2 regions of the Bacillus paramobilis genome follow, and region 1 is predicted to be linked to the other one. Evidence: a T-box and tRNA genes for the amino acid it is inferred to sense, from the RefSeq annotation. Region 1 holds a T-box; the other holds one or more tRNA genes.
What was found. The T-box of region 1 lies ahead of pheS (phenylalanine--tRNA ligase subunit alpha). A T-box ahead of a tRNA ligase gene usually reads a tRNA of that ligase, here a tRNA-Phe.
Positions count from the first base shown of each region.

Region 2: it encodes a tRNA-Phe, which carries the amino acid that the T-box ahead of pheS (phenylalanine--tRNA ligase subunit alpha) is inferred to sense. The anticodon was not compared.

Region 1 is NZ_CP151108.1:899,529-905,797, forward strand. It holds gene AABL52_RS04700 (DNA-binding protein) at 1-127, opposite strand, end outside; gene AABL52_RS04705 (CPBP family intramembrane glutamic endopeptidase) at 269-982, opposite strand; gene AABL52_RS04710 (HD domain-containing protein) at 1,272-1,829, opposite strand; gene sspI (small acid-soluble spore protein SspI) at 2,006-2,215, opposite strand; gene AABL52_RS04720 (TrmH family RNA methyltransferase) at 2,298-3,095, shown strand; T-box leader at 3,144-3,372, shown strand; gene pheS (phenylalanine--tRNA ligase subunit alpha) at 3,416-4,450, shown strand; gene pheT (phenylalanine--tRNA ligase subunit beta) at 4,469-6,269, shown strand, end outside.
Region 2 is NZ_CP151108.1:602,901-609,169, forward strand. It holds tRNA gene AABL52_RS03000 (tRNA-Val) at 1-69, shown strand, start outside; tRNA gene AABL52_RS03005 (tRNA-Thr) at 74-149, shown strand; tRNA gene AABL52_RS03010 (tRNA-His) at 160-235, shown strand; tRNA gene AABL52_RS03015 (tRNA-Leu) at 258-338, shown strand; tRNA gene AABL52_RS03020 (tRNA-Gly) at 368-442, shown strand; tRNA gene AABL52_RS03025 (tRNA-Leu) at 459-547, shown strand; tRNA gene AABL52_RS03030 (tRNA-Arg) at 551-624, shown strand; tRNA gene AABL52_RS03035 (tRNA-Pro) at 635-708, shown strand; tRNA gene AABL52_RS03040 (tRNA-Ala) at 723-795, shown strand; tRNA gene AABL52_RS03045 (tRNA-Met) at 814-890, shown strand; tRNA gene AABL52_RS03050 (tRNA-Ile) at 895-971, shown strand; tRNA gene AABL52_RS03055 (tRNA-Ser) at 989-1,081, shown strand; tRNA gene AABL52_RS03060 (tRNA-Met) at 1,109-1,185, shown strand; tRNA gene AABL52_RS03065 (tRNA-Asp) at 1,189-1,264, shown strand; tRNA gene AABL52_RS03070 (tRNA-Phe) at 1,278-1,353, shown strand; tRNA gene AABL52_RS03075 (tRNA-Thr) at 1,368-1,443, shown strand; tRNA gene AABL52_RS03080 (tRNA-Lys) at 1,454-1,529, shown strand; tRNA gene AABL52_RS03085 (tRNA-Gly) at 1,543-1,613, shown strand; tRNA gene AABL52_RS03090 (tRNA-Ile) at 1,624-1,700, shown strand; tRNA gene AABL52_RS03095 (tRNA-Asn) at 1,708-1,782, shown strand; tRNA gene AABL52_RS03100 (tRNA-Ser) at 1,789-1,879, shown strand; tRNA gene AABL52_RS03105 (tRNA-Glu) at 1,885-1,956, shown strand; gene AABL52_RS03110 (sigma-70 family RNA polymerase sigma factor) at 2,168-2,698, shown strand; gene AABL52_RS03115 (DUF4179 domain-containing protein) at 2,691-3,719, shown strand; gene AABL52_RS03120 (L-lactate dehydrogenase) at 4,205-5,149, shown strand; gene AABL52_RS03125 (S8 family serine peptidase) at 5,402-6,269, opposite strand, start outside.

The sequences.
Region 1 (6,269 bases):
TAAGTAGCCCCATTAAACCGACAAATAATTTACGGTGCTTCACGCTAGTAACAATTAAAAAAATACCACCGAAAAATCCGCATAAAACAAGAAGTGGCATATAAACAACCCAAAGTAAGCTCAACATATGTAATCTCCTTCTATGTAATCAGTTATATTTTACTACATGAGGTTTATTTTAGGTATTATTAATAAATATGTATAAATTGATAGAAATGAGAAGTAACAATACGAATTAATAAAAGAGGTATCGCAATGATACCTCTTTTTAACTCAAGAATGCTAACGTATTATTCATAATATGGAATAAAATAGCTGGAATAATGGATTTTGTTTTTTTACATAAAATAGCCATTAATAATCCCATGAAGAAAGTAATTACCATTACTCCAAGTGAGTATGTATGAGCGATACCGAAGAAGAAACTTGTTATGATGGCTGCAATCCAAAATGGAAAGCGCTCTGAGAAGAAGCGAAGTATAAAGCCACGGAAAATAAGCTCTTCAAAAATTGGTGTAAGTATTGCGAAACCGATAAGTAATAATATTTGATACTGCTTAAAAACGTCTAAGTTTAATGCGGAAGATTGCTGTTTTGTTGCGTCTTGGAACACATAATTTAACAAGATGTAATTGAGTAAAATGTTTATAGCGAAGAAGAGAAGTAAGTATACGTATGTACGCCATTCTTTAAGTGCTTTAAAGTTAAATGATTGTAGTAGTAATTTTTTTGCGGGTTCGAATTTAAAAATGAAGAATAACAACACGGCTAGTTGTAATACGATACTTGTAGTATTTACGCTAGATTCATACAGGGCAATTTGTTTTTTATCTGTAAGACCTGCTGTATAAATTGTTAAGGGCATTGTGAGGAACACAGTAATAAGTCCGGTTCCGAAAAAAGCGAATAAAACGGAGCTAATAAATTGTCCCCATGACATAGAGTATTTCTGTTCATTAGAAAGTTGTGTAGCGGGTTGCATTTATAAAATCACCTCTTTATATTTGTATATTTAATTATAAAGTATTTTGTTTTTATATGTAACATTTAAATATTACATATAAAGTGAAACTTTAATCAGTGGGGAGGTTCATCCCACACTGATTATTAGTTGAACCAATCGGGCTTTTACGGGCAGTTGATTCCCCTACCTAATTTCTTTACTTCCGCTGAATTTTGAGGTGGGGGTCTTACTGCCCGTTAATGCGAGGTAAAGGTGTATTTTCCATAAAATAATAAAAGAGGTATCACCCTATAGTGATGCCTCTTTCTCATTGATAACTATGTTCTGCCTGGTTATTCGATTTTGATTGCTCTATTTGTAATTCACGCTCTACCAATCGATCTAACTGCTGAATTGCTTTTAGTGCTTTTTCATAAGAGATAGTTCGATAGTGGTGTGCGCCGCCTGGTTCTTCGTCTGCTTCATCTGCCCACTTAATAATGTTTTGTAGAGGTGTTCTTTCAATTGATTGTTCTACTAGGAAAGAATCAGTATGCAATAGAATTGCAACAGAAATTTCTTTGGCTTGCTTCGGATGTTCGCCTAATCGGATTAATAACTTATGAGCTCTTTCAGCGCCTTTAATTGCATGGATATCATTCTTTTTATATAAGTCATAGTCCCATTCGCCGCCTGTGTACCAAGTATGATGTCCGATATCATGAAGGAAACCAGCTTTTGTTGCAGCATCGACTGAGGCATGATGCTTTTTCGCTAAGTGAAACGCATGGTAAGCGACAGCAATCGCGTGGACCATTCCAGAACGGTTTACATATTTTTGTGTAATGTGGTGTTTAAAAACTTGTTCAAGCGTAATACGTTGCATAAAACATTCACTCCTTTTATCTAATGGTGTCTGTGAAGAAAATCGATCGGTTTAAATGTATTTTGAACATTGTACTCCATCCGGGTAGCGTTAGTAAAGTAGAAATGTTTAGGAGAAGAAAAAAAATTTCCGCAAAAAAATCACCTTAGCTTATGCGAAGGTGATTTTCAAATTGCTTATTTTTTTAATCCTTGCTCTAGCGTTTCTAACATTTCGTGCTTTTCATTTTCATCAGCGTTTTTCCAAATGACTTCGAATAAAACACCAAGACCTGGAAGCATTTTTTCTTCACCGCTTTGAATTGCATCGACAATTGTTTCTTGTAATTGGTCTTGTGAATTTCCAGATACATTTGCTAATACAGCACCACGTAAATTAAAACTCATTGCTTTCACCTCTTCTTCAGAATTGAAACTGACGTTAGTTTTTGTTCTTTTTTATGTAAATATGTATGAGAAATAGGCTATAATGATAAGACAAGAAGAGAGGGAAATACATATTATGAAAAACATTGATTCAGTACAAAATCCGCGTGTGAAGCAGTGGAAAAAGCTGCAGACGAAAAAAGAGCGCGATAAAAAAGGTTTATTTTTTGTAGAAGGATTCCACTTAGTCGAGGAAGCTTTAAAAGCAGGAGTTGTAACAGAACTTATCGTTTCTGATCAGACAGATCTTCCGAAAGATTGGACAGTTGATGATGTGGAAATGTATATCGTACCTGAAGCAATCGTAAAAATACTTCGTGAAACAGAAACGACGCAAGGTGTGTTTGCTGTTTGTGAGAAACACGAGAGTGAAGTAGCTCTTGCAGATGGTAAGTTTCTTTTATTAGATGGCCTTCAAGACCCAGGAAATTTAGGGACAATTATTCGTACAGCTGATGCAGCTGGTATTCATGCCGTTGTGCTTGGAGAAGGATGCGTTGATGCATATAATAGTAAAGTGCTTCGCTCTACACAAGGTTCTATTTTCCATTTATCAGTTGTAAAAGGTAACTTAGAAGAATGGGTAGACAAGTTAAAAGAAAACAACGTTCCTGTATATGGAACAGCTCTTGAAAATGGAGTTCCGTATGGTGAAGTAACACCAGCTGGTAGTTTTGCATTGATTGTAGGAAATGAAGGAAGCGGCGTAAGCCAAGAAATTCTTGCAAAAACGGATCAAAACTTGTATATTCCGATTTACGGCGGGGCAGAATCATTAAATGTTGCGGTTGCAGCAGGGATTTTAACGTATTATTTGCAAAGCCCAGTTGCGAACAAATAAAAAACTTCTTATAATAAGTTGAAGTATATTATATTAAAAGTTAAATAACGAAAAACGTTGATAGAGAAAAGTAACTTACAAAATCGCCATATAGGGAGAGAATGCCTTAGACTGAAAGCATTCTTATGGTAGACGGAAGTGAATTCACCTCTGGAGTTGACGCCAGGACCATGTATATGTAAAGGCGTTCCGGTCAGAATTGATCGTTATAACTAATGAGTGGGCAGACTTGTTCTGTCAATTTAGGGTGGTACCGCGAATTTACCTCGTCCCTTTTTGGGAGCGAGGTTTTTTTATTTTTAAAATTAGGAGGGTTCCAAATGGAAGCACGTTTAAAAGAGCTAAAGCAAAAAGCGTTAGAGCTTATTGAAGAAGCGAAAGAGCTAAAGGGCTTAAACGACGTACGCGTAGCGTATTTAGGGAAAAAAGGTCCAATTACAGAAGTATTACGCGGCATGGGAAAATTATCAGCAGAAGAGCGTCCACGTATGGGAGCATTAGTAAATGAAGTACGTGAAGCGATTCAAACGCGTTTAGACGACAAAATTGGTAACTTAGAAAAAGCAGTAATTGAAGCGAAGTTAGCTACTGAAACAATTGATGTTACACTACCAGGTCGTCCTGTTGAAACAGGTTGTCATCATCCGTTAACAGCTGTTGTCGAACAAATTGAAGATGTATTCATCGGTATGGGTTATGAAGTAGCTGAAGGAACAGAAGTAGAAAAAGACTACTACAACTTCGAAGCATTAAATTTACCGAAAGATCACCCAGCGCGTGATATGCAAGATACATTCTACATTACAGAAGAAACGTTACTACGTACACATACATCTTCTGTGCAAGCACGTACGATGGAAAATAATAAAGAAAAAGGCCCGATTAAAATTATTTGTCCTGGTAAAGTGTATCGCCGCGATGATGATGATGCGACGCATTCACACCAGTTCATGCAAATTGAAGGTCTTGTAATTGATAAAAACATTCGCATGAGTGACTTAAAAGGTACACTACAAGTATTCGTGAAAAAGATGTTCGGTGAAGATCGTGAAATCCGTCTTCGTCCAAGTTTCTTCCCATTCACAGAGCCATCTGTAGAGATGGATATTTCTTGTATGATGTGTCACGGCAAAGGTTGCGGCACTTGTAAAGGAACTGGCTGGATCGAAATTTTAGGCGCAGGTATGGTTCACCCGAACGTACTTGAAATGGCTGGTTATGATTCAAAAGAATATCAAGGTTTCGCATTCGGTATGGGCGCAGAGCGTATCGCAATGTTGAAATACGGCGTAGATGACATTCGTCATTTCTATACAAATGATGTACGTTTCTTACAACAATTCAAACGAGCGTAAGGGAAGGAGAGGATAAGTATGTTCGTATCATATCGTTGGTTACAAGAGTATGTAGATATTAAAGATGTAACAGCACAAGAACTAGCAGACAAAATCACGAAAAGTGGTATTGAAGTAGAAGGTGTTGAAGTATTAAATAAAGGTGTAAAAGGTGTTGTAGTTGGTCACGTATTAGAATGTGAAAAACACCCAGAAGCTGATAAATTAAGCAAATGCTTAATCGATATCGGTGAAGAAGAGCCAGTTCAAATTATTTGTGGAGCTGCTAACATTGCAAAAGGTTTAAAAGTACCAGTTGCAAAAGTTGGAGCTGTACTTCCTGGCAACTTCAAAATTAAAAAAGCAAAACTACGTGGTGAAGCTTCTCACGGTATGGTTTGTGCTCTTCAAGAGCTTGGTATTGATGGGAAACTAGTTGCGAAAGAATACGCAGACGGTATCTTCATCTTCCCAAGTGACGCTGAAGTTGGTGCAGATGCACTTGAAATTTTAAACTTACATGACGAAGTACTTGAGCTTGGTTTAACACCAAACCGTGCAGATTGCTTAAACATGTTAGGTGTTGCATATGAAGTCGCTGCTATTTATGGTCGTGAAGTAAAACTTCCAGCTATCAGCTTACAAGAAGCAACAGAAAAAACTTCTGATTACATTTCTGTAAGTGTAGAAGCGAAAGAAGAAAACCCATTATATATTGCAAAAATGGTGAAGAACGTAAAGATTGGTCCATCACCAATGTGGATGCAAACGCGCCTTATGGCAGCTGGCATTCGTCCAATTAGCAATGTAGTTGATATTACAAACTACATTTTAATGGAATACGGCCAACCGTTACATGCATTCGATTACGATAAATTAGGTTCAAAAGAAATCGTTGTTCGTCTTGCAAAAGAAGGCGAAAAAATTGAAACGTTAGATGATCAAGAGCGTACGTTACAAAGCCACCACCTTGTAATTACAAACGGAACAAAAGCTTTAGCTGTTGCTGGTGTAATGGGCGGAGCGGATTCTGAAGTTACAAATGAGACAGTGAACGTTTTAATCGAGTCTGCATACTTTGCAGGTCAAACAGTACGCCGTACATCAAAAGACTTAGGTCTTCGTAGTGAATCAAGTGCACGTTTTGAAAAAGGAATCGATCCAACACGTACATTTGAAGCAATTCAACACGCAGCTGCTTTAATGGCGAAATACGCTGGCGGAGAAGCACTTGAAGGTGTAGTGGAAGCTGATAACTTACAAGTACAAGAGCATACAGTATCTGTTACTGCTGAAAAAGTAAACCGTGTATTAGGTACAAATATTTCTGCAAGTGAAATGGGTACAATGTTCACAAACTTGAAGTTCCCATTCACAGAAGTAGAAGGAACATTCCATATAAATGTACCGGCACGTCGTCCTGATATTACAATTTCAGAAGACTTAGTAGAAGAAGTAGGTCGCCTATACGGTTATGACCACATTCCAGTTACATTACCTTCTGGAACAATGACACGTGGTAAATTAACATCAGCACAAACGAAACGTCGTAAAGTACGTCGCTTCTTAGAAGGTGCTGGTTTATATGAAGCAATCACGTATTCGTTAACAAGTGCTGACAAAGCGAAACAATATATGGTTGAGCCAAACGAAAAGGCGCCTGTAAATCTTGCACTTCCAATGAGTGAAGAACGTAGCCAACTTCGTTTAAGCCTAGTGCCACAATTGTTAGAAGCAGTTTCATACAATGTTGCACGTAAAAACGACAGTGTAGCTTTATACGAAGTAGGTTCTATCTTCTTACCAACAGAAGCAGGAGAACTTCCGAAAGAAGAACAAC
Region 2 (6,269 bases), 300 kb from region 1:
TAGCTCAGCTGGGAGAGCACCTGCCTTACAAGCAGGGGGTCGGCGGTTCGATCCCGTCATCCTCCACCATTTAGCCGACTTAGCTCAATTGGTAGAGCAACTGACTTGTAATCAGTAGGTTGGGGGTTCAAGTCCTCTAGTCGGCACCAGAAAATCATGGCGGTTGTGGCGAAGTGGTTAACGCACCGGATTGTGGCTCCGGCATTCGTGGGTTCGATTCCCATCAGTCGCCCCATTTTTCTTTAAAACATTAATATGCGGGTGTGGCGGAATTGGCAGACGCACTAGACTTAGGATCTAGCGCCTTTGGCGTGGGGGTTCGACTCCCTTCACCCGCACTTTTAATAAAATAACTCATACATGTCTTGCGGAAGTAGTTCAGTGGTAGAATACAACCTTGCCAAGGTTGGGGTCGCGGGTTCGAATCCCGTCTTCCGCTCCAATTTTCAATATGACATGCCGGGGTGGCGGAACAGGCAGACGCACAGGACTTAAAATCCTGCGGTGGGTGACCACCGTGCGGGTTCGACCCCCGCCCTCGGCACCATATGCGCCCGTAGCTCAATTGGATAGAGCGTTTGACTACGGATCAAGAGGTTAGGGGTTCGACTCCTCTCGGGCGCGCTTTTATTAACGGGAAGTGGCTCAGCTTGGTAGAGCACCTGGTTTGGGACCAGGGGGTCGCAGGTTCAAATCCTGTCTTCCCGATTTTCCAAAAACATGGGGCCTTAGCTCAGCTGGGAGAGCGCCTGCCTTGCACGCAGGAGGTCAGCGGTTCGATCCCGCTAGGCTCCACTTTTTAATATCATTTATGGCGGTGTAGCTCAGCTGGCTAGAGCGTACGGTTCATACCCGTGAGGTCGGGGGTTCGATCCCCTCCGCCGCTACCATAAAGGACCTTTAGCTCAGCTGGTTAGAGCAGACGGCTCATAACCGTCCGGTCGTAGGTTCGAGTCCTACAAGGTCCACCATTAGACGTTTCTATCTCGGAGGTATACCCAAGTTCGGCTGAAGGGATCGGTCTTGAAAACCGACAGGCGGCGAGAGTCGCGCGGGGGTTCGAATCCCTCTACCTCCTCCATTTTTTCTAAAGTAAATATTTTATCATCGCGGGGTGGAGCAGCACGGTAGCTCGTCGGGCTCATAACCCGAAGGTCGCAGGTTCAAATCCTGTCCCCGCAACCAAATGGTCCCGTGGTGTAGTGGTTAACATGCCTGCCTGTCACGCAGGAGATCGCCGGTTCGACCCCGGTCGGGACCGCCATTTTTTACATAAAGGCTCGGTAGCTCAGTCGGTAGAGCAGAGGACTGAAAATCCTCGTGTCGGCGGTTCGATTCCGTCCCGAGCCACCATTTTGAAATCGCAAGCCGACTTAGCTCAATTGGTAGAGCAACTGACTTGTAATCAGTAGGTTGGGGGTTCAAGTCCTCTAGTCGGCACCACTTTCAAAATGAGCCATTAGCTCAGTTGGTAGAGCATCTGACTTTTAATCAGAGGGTCGAAGGTTCGAATCCTTCATGGCTCACCATTTATAATTTAATGCGGGTGTAGTTTAGTGGTAAAACAAGAGCCTTCCAAGCTCTGGTCGAGAGTTCGATTCTCTTCACCCGCTTTTCAATTATGGGCCTATAGCTCAGCTGGTTAGAGCGCACGCCTGATAAGCGTGAGGTCGATGGTTCGAGTCCATTTAGGCCCACCATAATTGTTCCGCAGTAGCTCAGTGGTAGAGCTATCGGCTGTTAACCGATCGGTCGTAGGTTCGAGTCCTACCTGCGGAGCCATATTACAGAGAAGTACCCAAGTGGCTCAAGGGGCTCCCCTGCTAAGGGAGTAGATCGCGAACGCGGTGCGAGGGTTCGAATCCCTTCTTCTCTGCCAGAACTGGCCCGTTGGTCAAGTGGTTAAGACACCGCCCTTTCACGGCGGTAACACGGGTTCGAATCCCGTACGGGTCATACTAAAAGAGATAGCATAATCTGCTATCTCTTTTTTGTTGTGTAAAAGTAGACTTTGGATAGTCTGCTTTTTTTTATGGATTTCTTGTGGCTTTAGTGCTTGATAGTAATCATTGTAATAAGTTGTAGGAGATTTATATATATACACTTATTTTTGCAACCTTTTTATTCTCTCATTCGACTATATTAGTAAAGGGAGGAAGAAATAAAAATGGACATAGCGTATCTAGTAAAACAAGCAACAAGAGGAAATGATCAAGCATTTGAACAACTTATTACTTTTGTTCGCCCAAAACTATATCGAACAGCCTATTCTTATGTAAGAAATGAACAAGATGCACTGGATATATACCAAGAAACAATTTATGAAGCATATCTTTCATTGAGAAAGTTAAAAAAGCCGGAGAAATTTCAAAGTTGGATTACTAAAATTCTTGTTTTTAAATCCATTGATTTTGTAAGAAAATCCTCTAGACAATTTGTTGCGAATGATGAAATGTTTTCTAATTTATGTACAGAAGAGAGCATGAATAAATTAGAGCAATCGTTGGATTTAATCGAGGCATTTAATTTCTTAGATCCTACTTACAAAACTATTATTGTATTAAGGTATTATCACGATTTATCTATTAAGGAAATTGCTGAGATTCTTAATTCTCCAGAAGGAACCGTAAAATCTCAATTACATCGAGCAAAGCAAGCCTTACGCCCCATTTTAAAGGAGGGATATAGTTATGAATAAAGAAGAATTTAATCACCATATCAATGATATTCCTATACCAGAAGACCGGTTAATTCAAAGAGAAAAAACAGCCATGCTTCAAGCTAAGCAAAATCAATACCGTAGAAAAAAAACAATCAAGTATTCTAGTCTTGTTGCTTGTGGAATATGTGTTTCTCTCTTAGGTTCTGGATTCATTTCTCCTACTATGGCAAAGACATTATCGAGTGTTCCAGTTATAGGCTCCATTTATGCACAATTTAATGATATTGCTTCTGATAAAATTGAAAAGGATGAGCTTGCTACATCAATTGAGAGACAAGATAACCATAGTGGCTTAACGATGAATGTGAAAGAAGCTGTTTATGATGGTGGACGTTTAGTGGTCACGGTGGAATACAAAGGAGAAAACCCTATTTCCAAAAGTAATGAAGAGAAAGCTGGATTTAGTTATGTAACCATTAATGGGAAAGAAGTTAGAGCTGCAATAGGTTCTACTGCACAGAAGTCAAAAGGACAAAACACTATTATTGAGCAGCATGAATTTACTCTGGCTAATTACGGTGAATTTGGTGATAAAATTGATGTTTCCGTCCATGGGAAAGATTTATTTGGACAAACAGGAACATGGAACGTAGCATTTCCTCTTACAAAAGTTAAAGGTGAGATTCGTAAATTTACTCCTAATATAAAAACATTAACGAAAGATAATCTGTATGCATTAACAGTAGATCAAGTAATCTTTTCTTCACTTTCAACGAGGATTGATTTGACCTTTGATTATCCAAAAGAAATGGAAGCTAATGATAGCTGGCCAGCACTTGATTATACTGTCACTGATGATAAAGGAAAAATCTACGAAGGAGTCAGCTTGCAAGTTGGTAGCACGGGATTATACGGACACCATGTTGTTTTAGCTCTTCCACCGATGGATAATCCTCCAAAATCGTTAACAATTGAGCCCGCGTATCTTAGTGGTCTAAATGATACATTAAAAAATGGAGGTGCTGAAGATTTGAAAACGACTGTGTTGCTACAATAATTGAAGAGCTTGGCTAGGTTTCCATGTCTATTGAATGTTAATAAGTGATGGTATGTTAATTTGACGTGTATGGAAAAAACATCGATATCCAGTTAAGATAAATTTGTATCCATATAATCAAAAGACGCTATTCTTTTTGTAGAAATATGCAGAAAGGATGGCGTTTTTTATGCTATTATCATTGTCGAGTTTTGTTGGTAAGTCTATATAGTGCAAAAATCGCTGGAATAATTTCCTTTACCGACAAAATACCTTTCACAATCTAAAGAAAACGCCTCCATTGAGATTGATTTCATACTTGATTTAATAACTTTACACTCTATGTGAAAAAGTTCACAAATAGGTCATAATTTGTGAAGTAATTCACAATAATACGTGCTACAATATGAATGTAAAGAAGTTAAACAACATTAAATTAGTATTTTAATTAATTACTTAAACAATCATAAAAAAATAGATGTGAACAATAGAGAGGGGAAATTAACATGAAAAAAGGTATCAATCGTGTAGTATTAGTAGGAACAGGAGCTGTAGGTTGTAGTTACGCTTACTCAATGATCAACCAAGGTGTAGCTGAAGAATTCGTACTTGTAGATGTTAATGAAGCAAAAGCAGAAGGAGAAGCAATGGACTTAAGCCATGCGGTACCATTCTCTCCATCACCAACAAAAGTTTGGAGCGGTAGCTATGCAGATTGTAAAGATGCAGATTTAGTAGTTATCACTGCTGGATTACCACAAAAGCCAGGTGAAACTCGTTTAGATTTAGTTGAGAAAAACACAAAAATCTTTAAACAAATCGTTCGCGGTATTATGGATAGCGGATTCGATGGAATCTTCTTAATCGCAACTAACCCAGTTGATATTTTAACTTACGTAACTTGGAAAGAATCTGGTCTACCAAAAGAGCGCGTAATCGGTTCTGGTACTACTTTAGACTCTGCTCGTTTCCGTTACATGTTAGGTGACTACTTAGATGTAGATCCACGTAACGTTCATGCTTACATCGTTGGTGAACACGGTGACACTGAACTTCCAGTATGGAGCCACGCTACTATCGGTGTACAAAAACTAGAAACAATCTTAGCTAACAACGAACAGTACAAACAAGAAGACTTAGATAAAATCTTCGAAAACGTACGTGATGCAGCTTACCATATCATCGAGCGTAAAGGTGCAACTTACTACGGAATCGGTATGTCACTACTTCGTGTAACTAAAGCAATCTTAAGCAACGAGAACAGCGTATTAACTGTATCTGCATACCTTGAAGGACAATATGGTGAGCAAGATGCTTTCGTAGGTGTTCCAGCTGTTATTAACCGCGAAGGTGTACGTGAAATCGTAGAACTTGAGCTAAATGAAGATGAAAAAGCGAAATTCGCTCATTCTGTAAAAGTATTAAAAGAAACAATGGCACCAGTACTATAATAATTGCTAAATAATTAAGAGGCGGGAAACTGCTTCCTACCTCTTAATTTTTATATAATTTAAAGGATTTACCGAAAGGTTACTTTCGTCGTGGAACTGAGAAGCTACCACTTCAAGCTTTGCTAAGTGGCGAGTAGTTCACTATAAATTCCTTTTCCGGTTTCCCTTGTATATCCCCAATATACCCCTTTTGCTGGATAAGGGTCATTTATAGAAAAGAGCACTCTACTTTACGTAGAGTGCTCTTTATTATTATTTTTTAGGAGTTAATCCTAATTTCTTTAAAATATCTGCAAGTGTACCGCTTTTTGATTTTTCAACAGGCGTTTGTGATTTAGATGCATCTGGCCCTTTTTTCAAGAAGTTCTTTTCAACGAAACGAATATCTTTTTCGTCGATAATACCATCTTTGTTAAGGTCGCCGTCTTTCACAGATAGTCCTTTTTTACCAAAGTTGCTGGCGATAATTTCTGCATCTTTCACATCGATTACTTTATCTCCATTTACATCACCTGCAAGGTTTTCATCAAAGCGTGCATAATAATATTGGCCAAGTAGCTTACCGTCTTTTTCAGTACCTAATTTCGTTGTTAGTCGGCTTGTTAAATGTCCTGGAACTTCTACGTACAAGTTGTAGTCGCGTTTATTAACAGGAAGTCCATTCAGTTTGAAGTAACCGTATTTATCAAGTGAGCCTTCAAACTTATGACGATAAGAATCTGTTGCATATACTTTTACGCCAAGCTTTGTATAATCGAATTTCTCATCTAAATAGCCACGTTCATTTAAGAATGCACCAGGTTTAATATTACCTTCTACTAGTGAGTTTAAAGACATCACTGAGAATATTTGATCTTGAAGGACACGCATTCTGTTTGGCTCTGATTGACCTTGTTTCCAGTAAGCAAACACTGCTAAATCTAATTGAGCATTTGCTTCATAAAATTCATCATTTTCTACTTTGAAAGTTACATCAATGAACGGGAAATCACCATCTAACCCAGCAAAGTTTTTGTCATCGATAGCTCCGCCTACTGTAACAGAACCTTCTTCTAATTTCGGTTCATTCACTTTTGCCGTTACACCTTTTTCAGAAAGGAGCTTTTCAAAAGCTGGATTT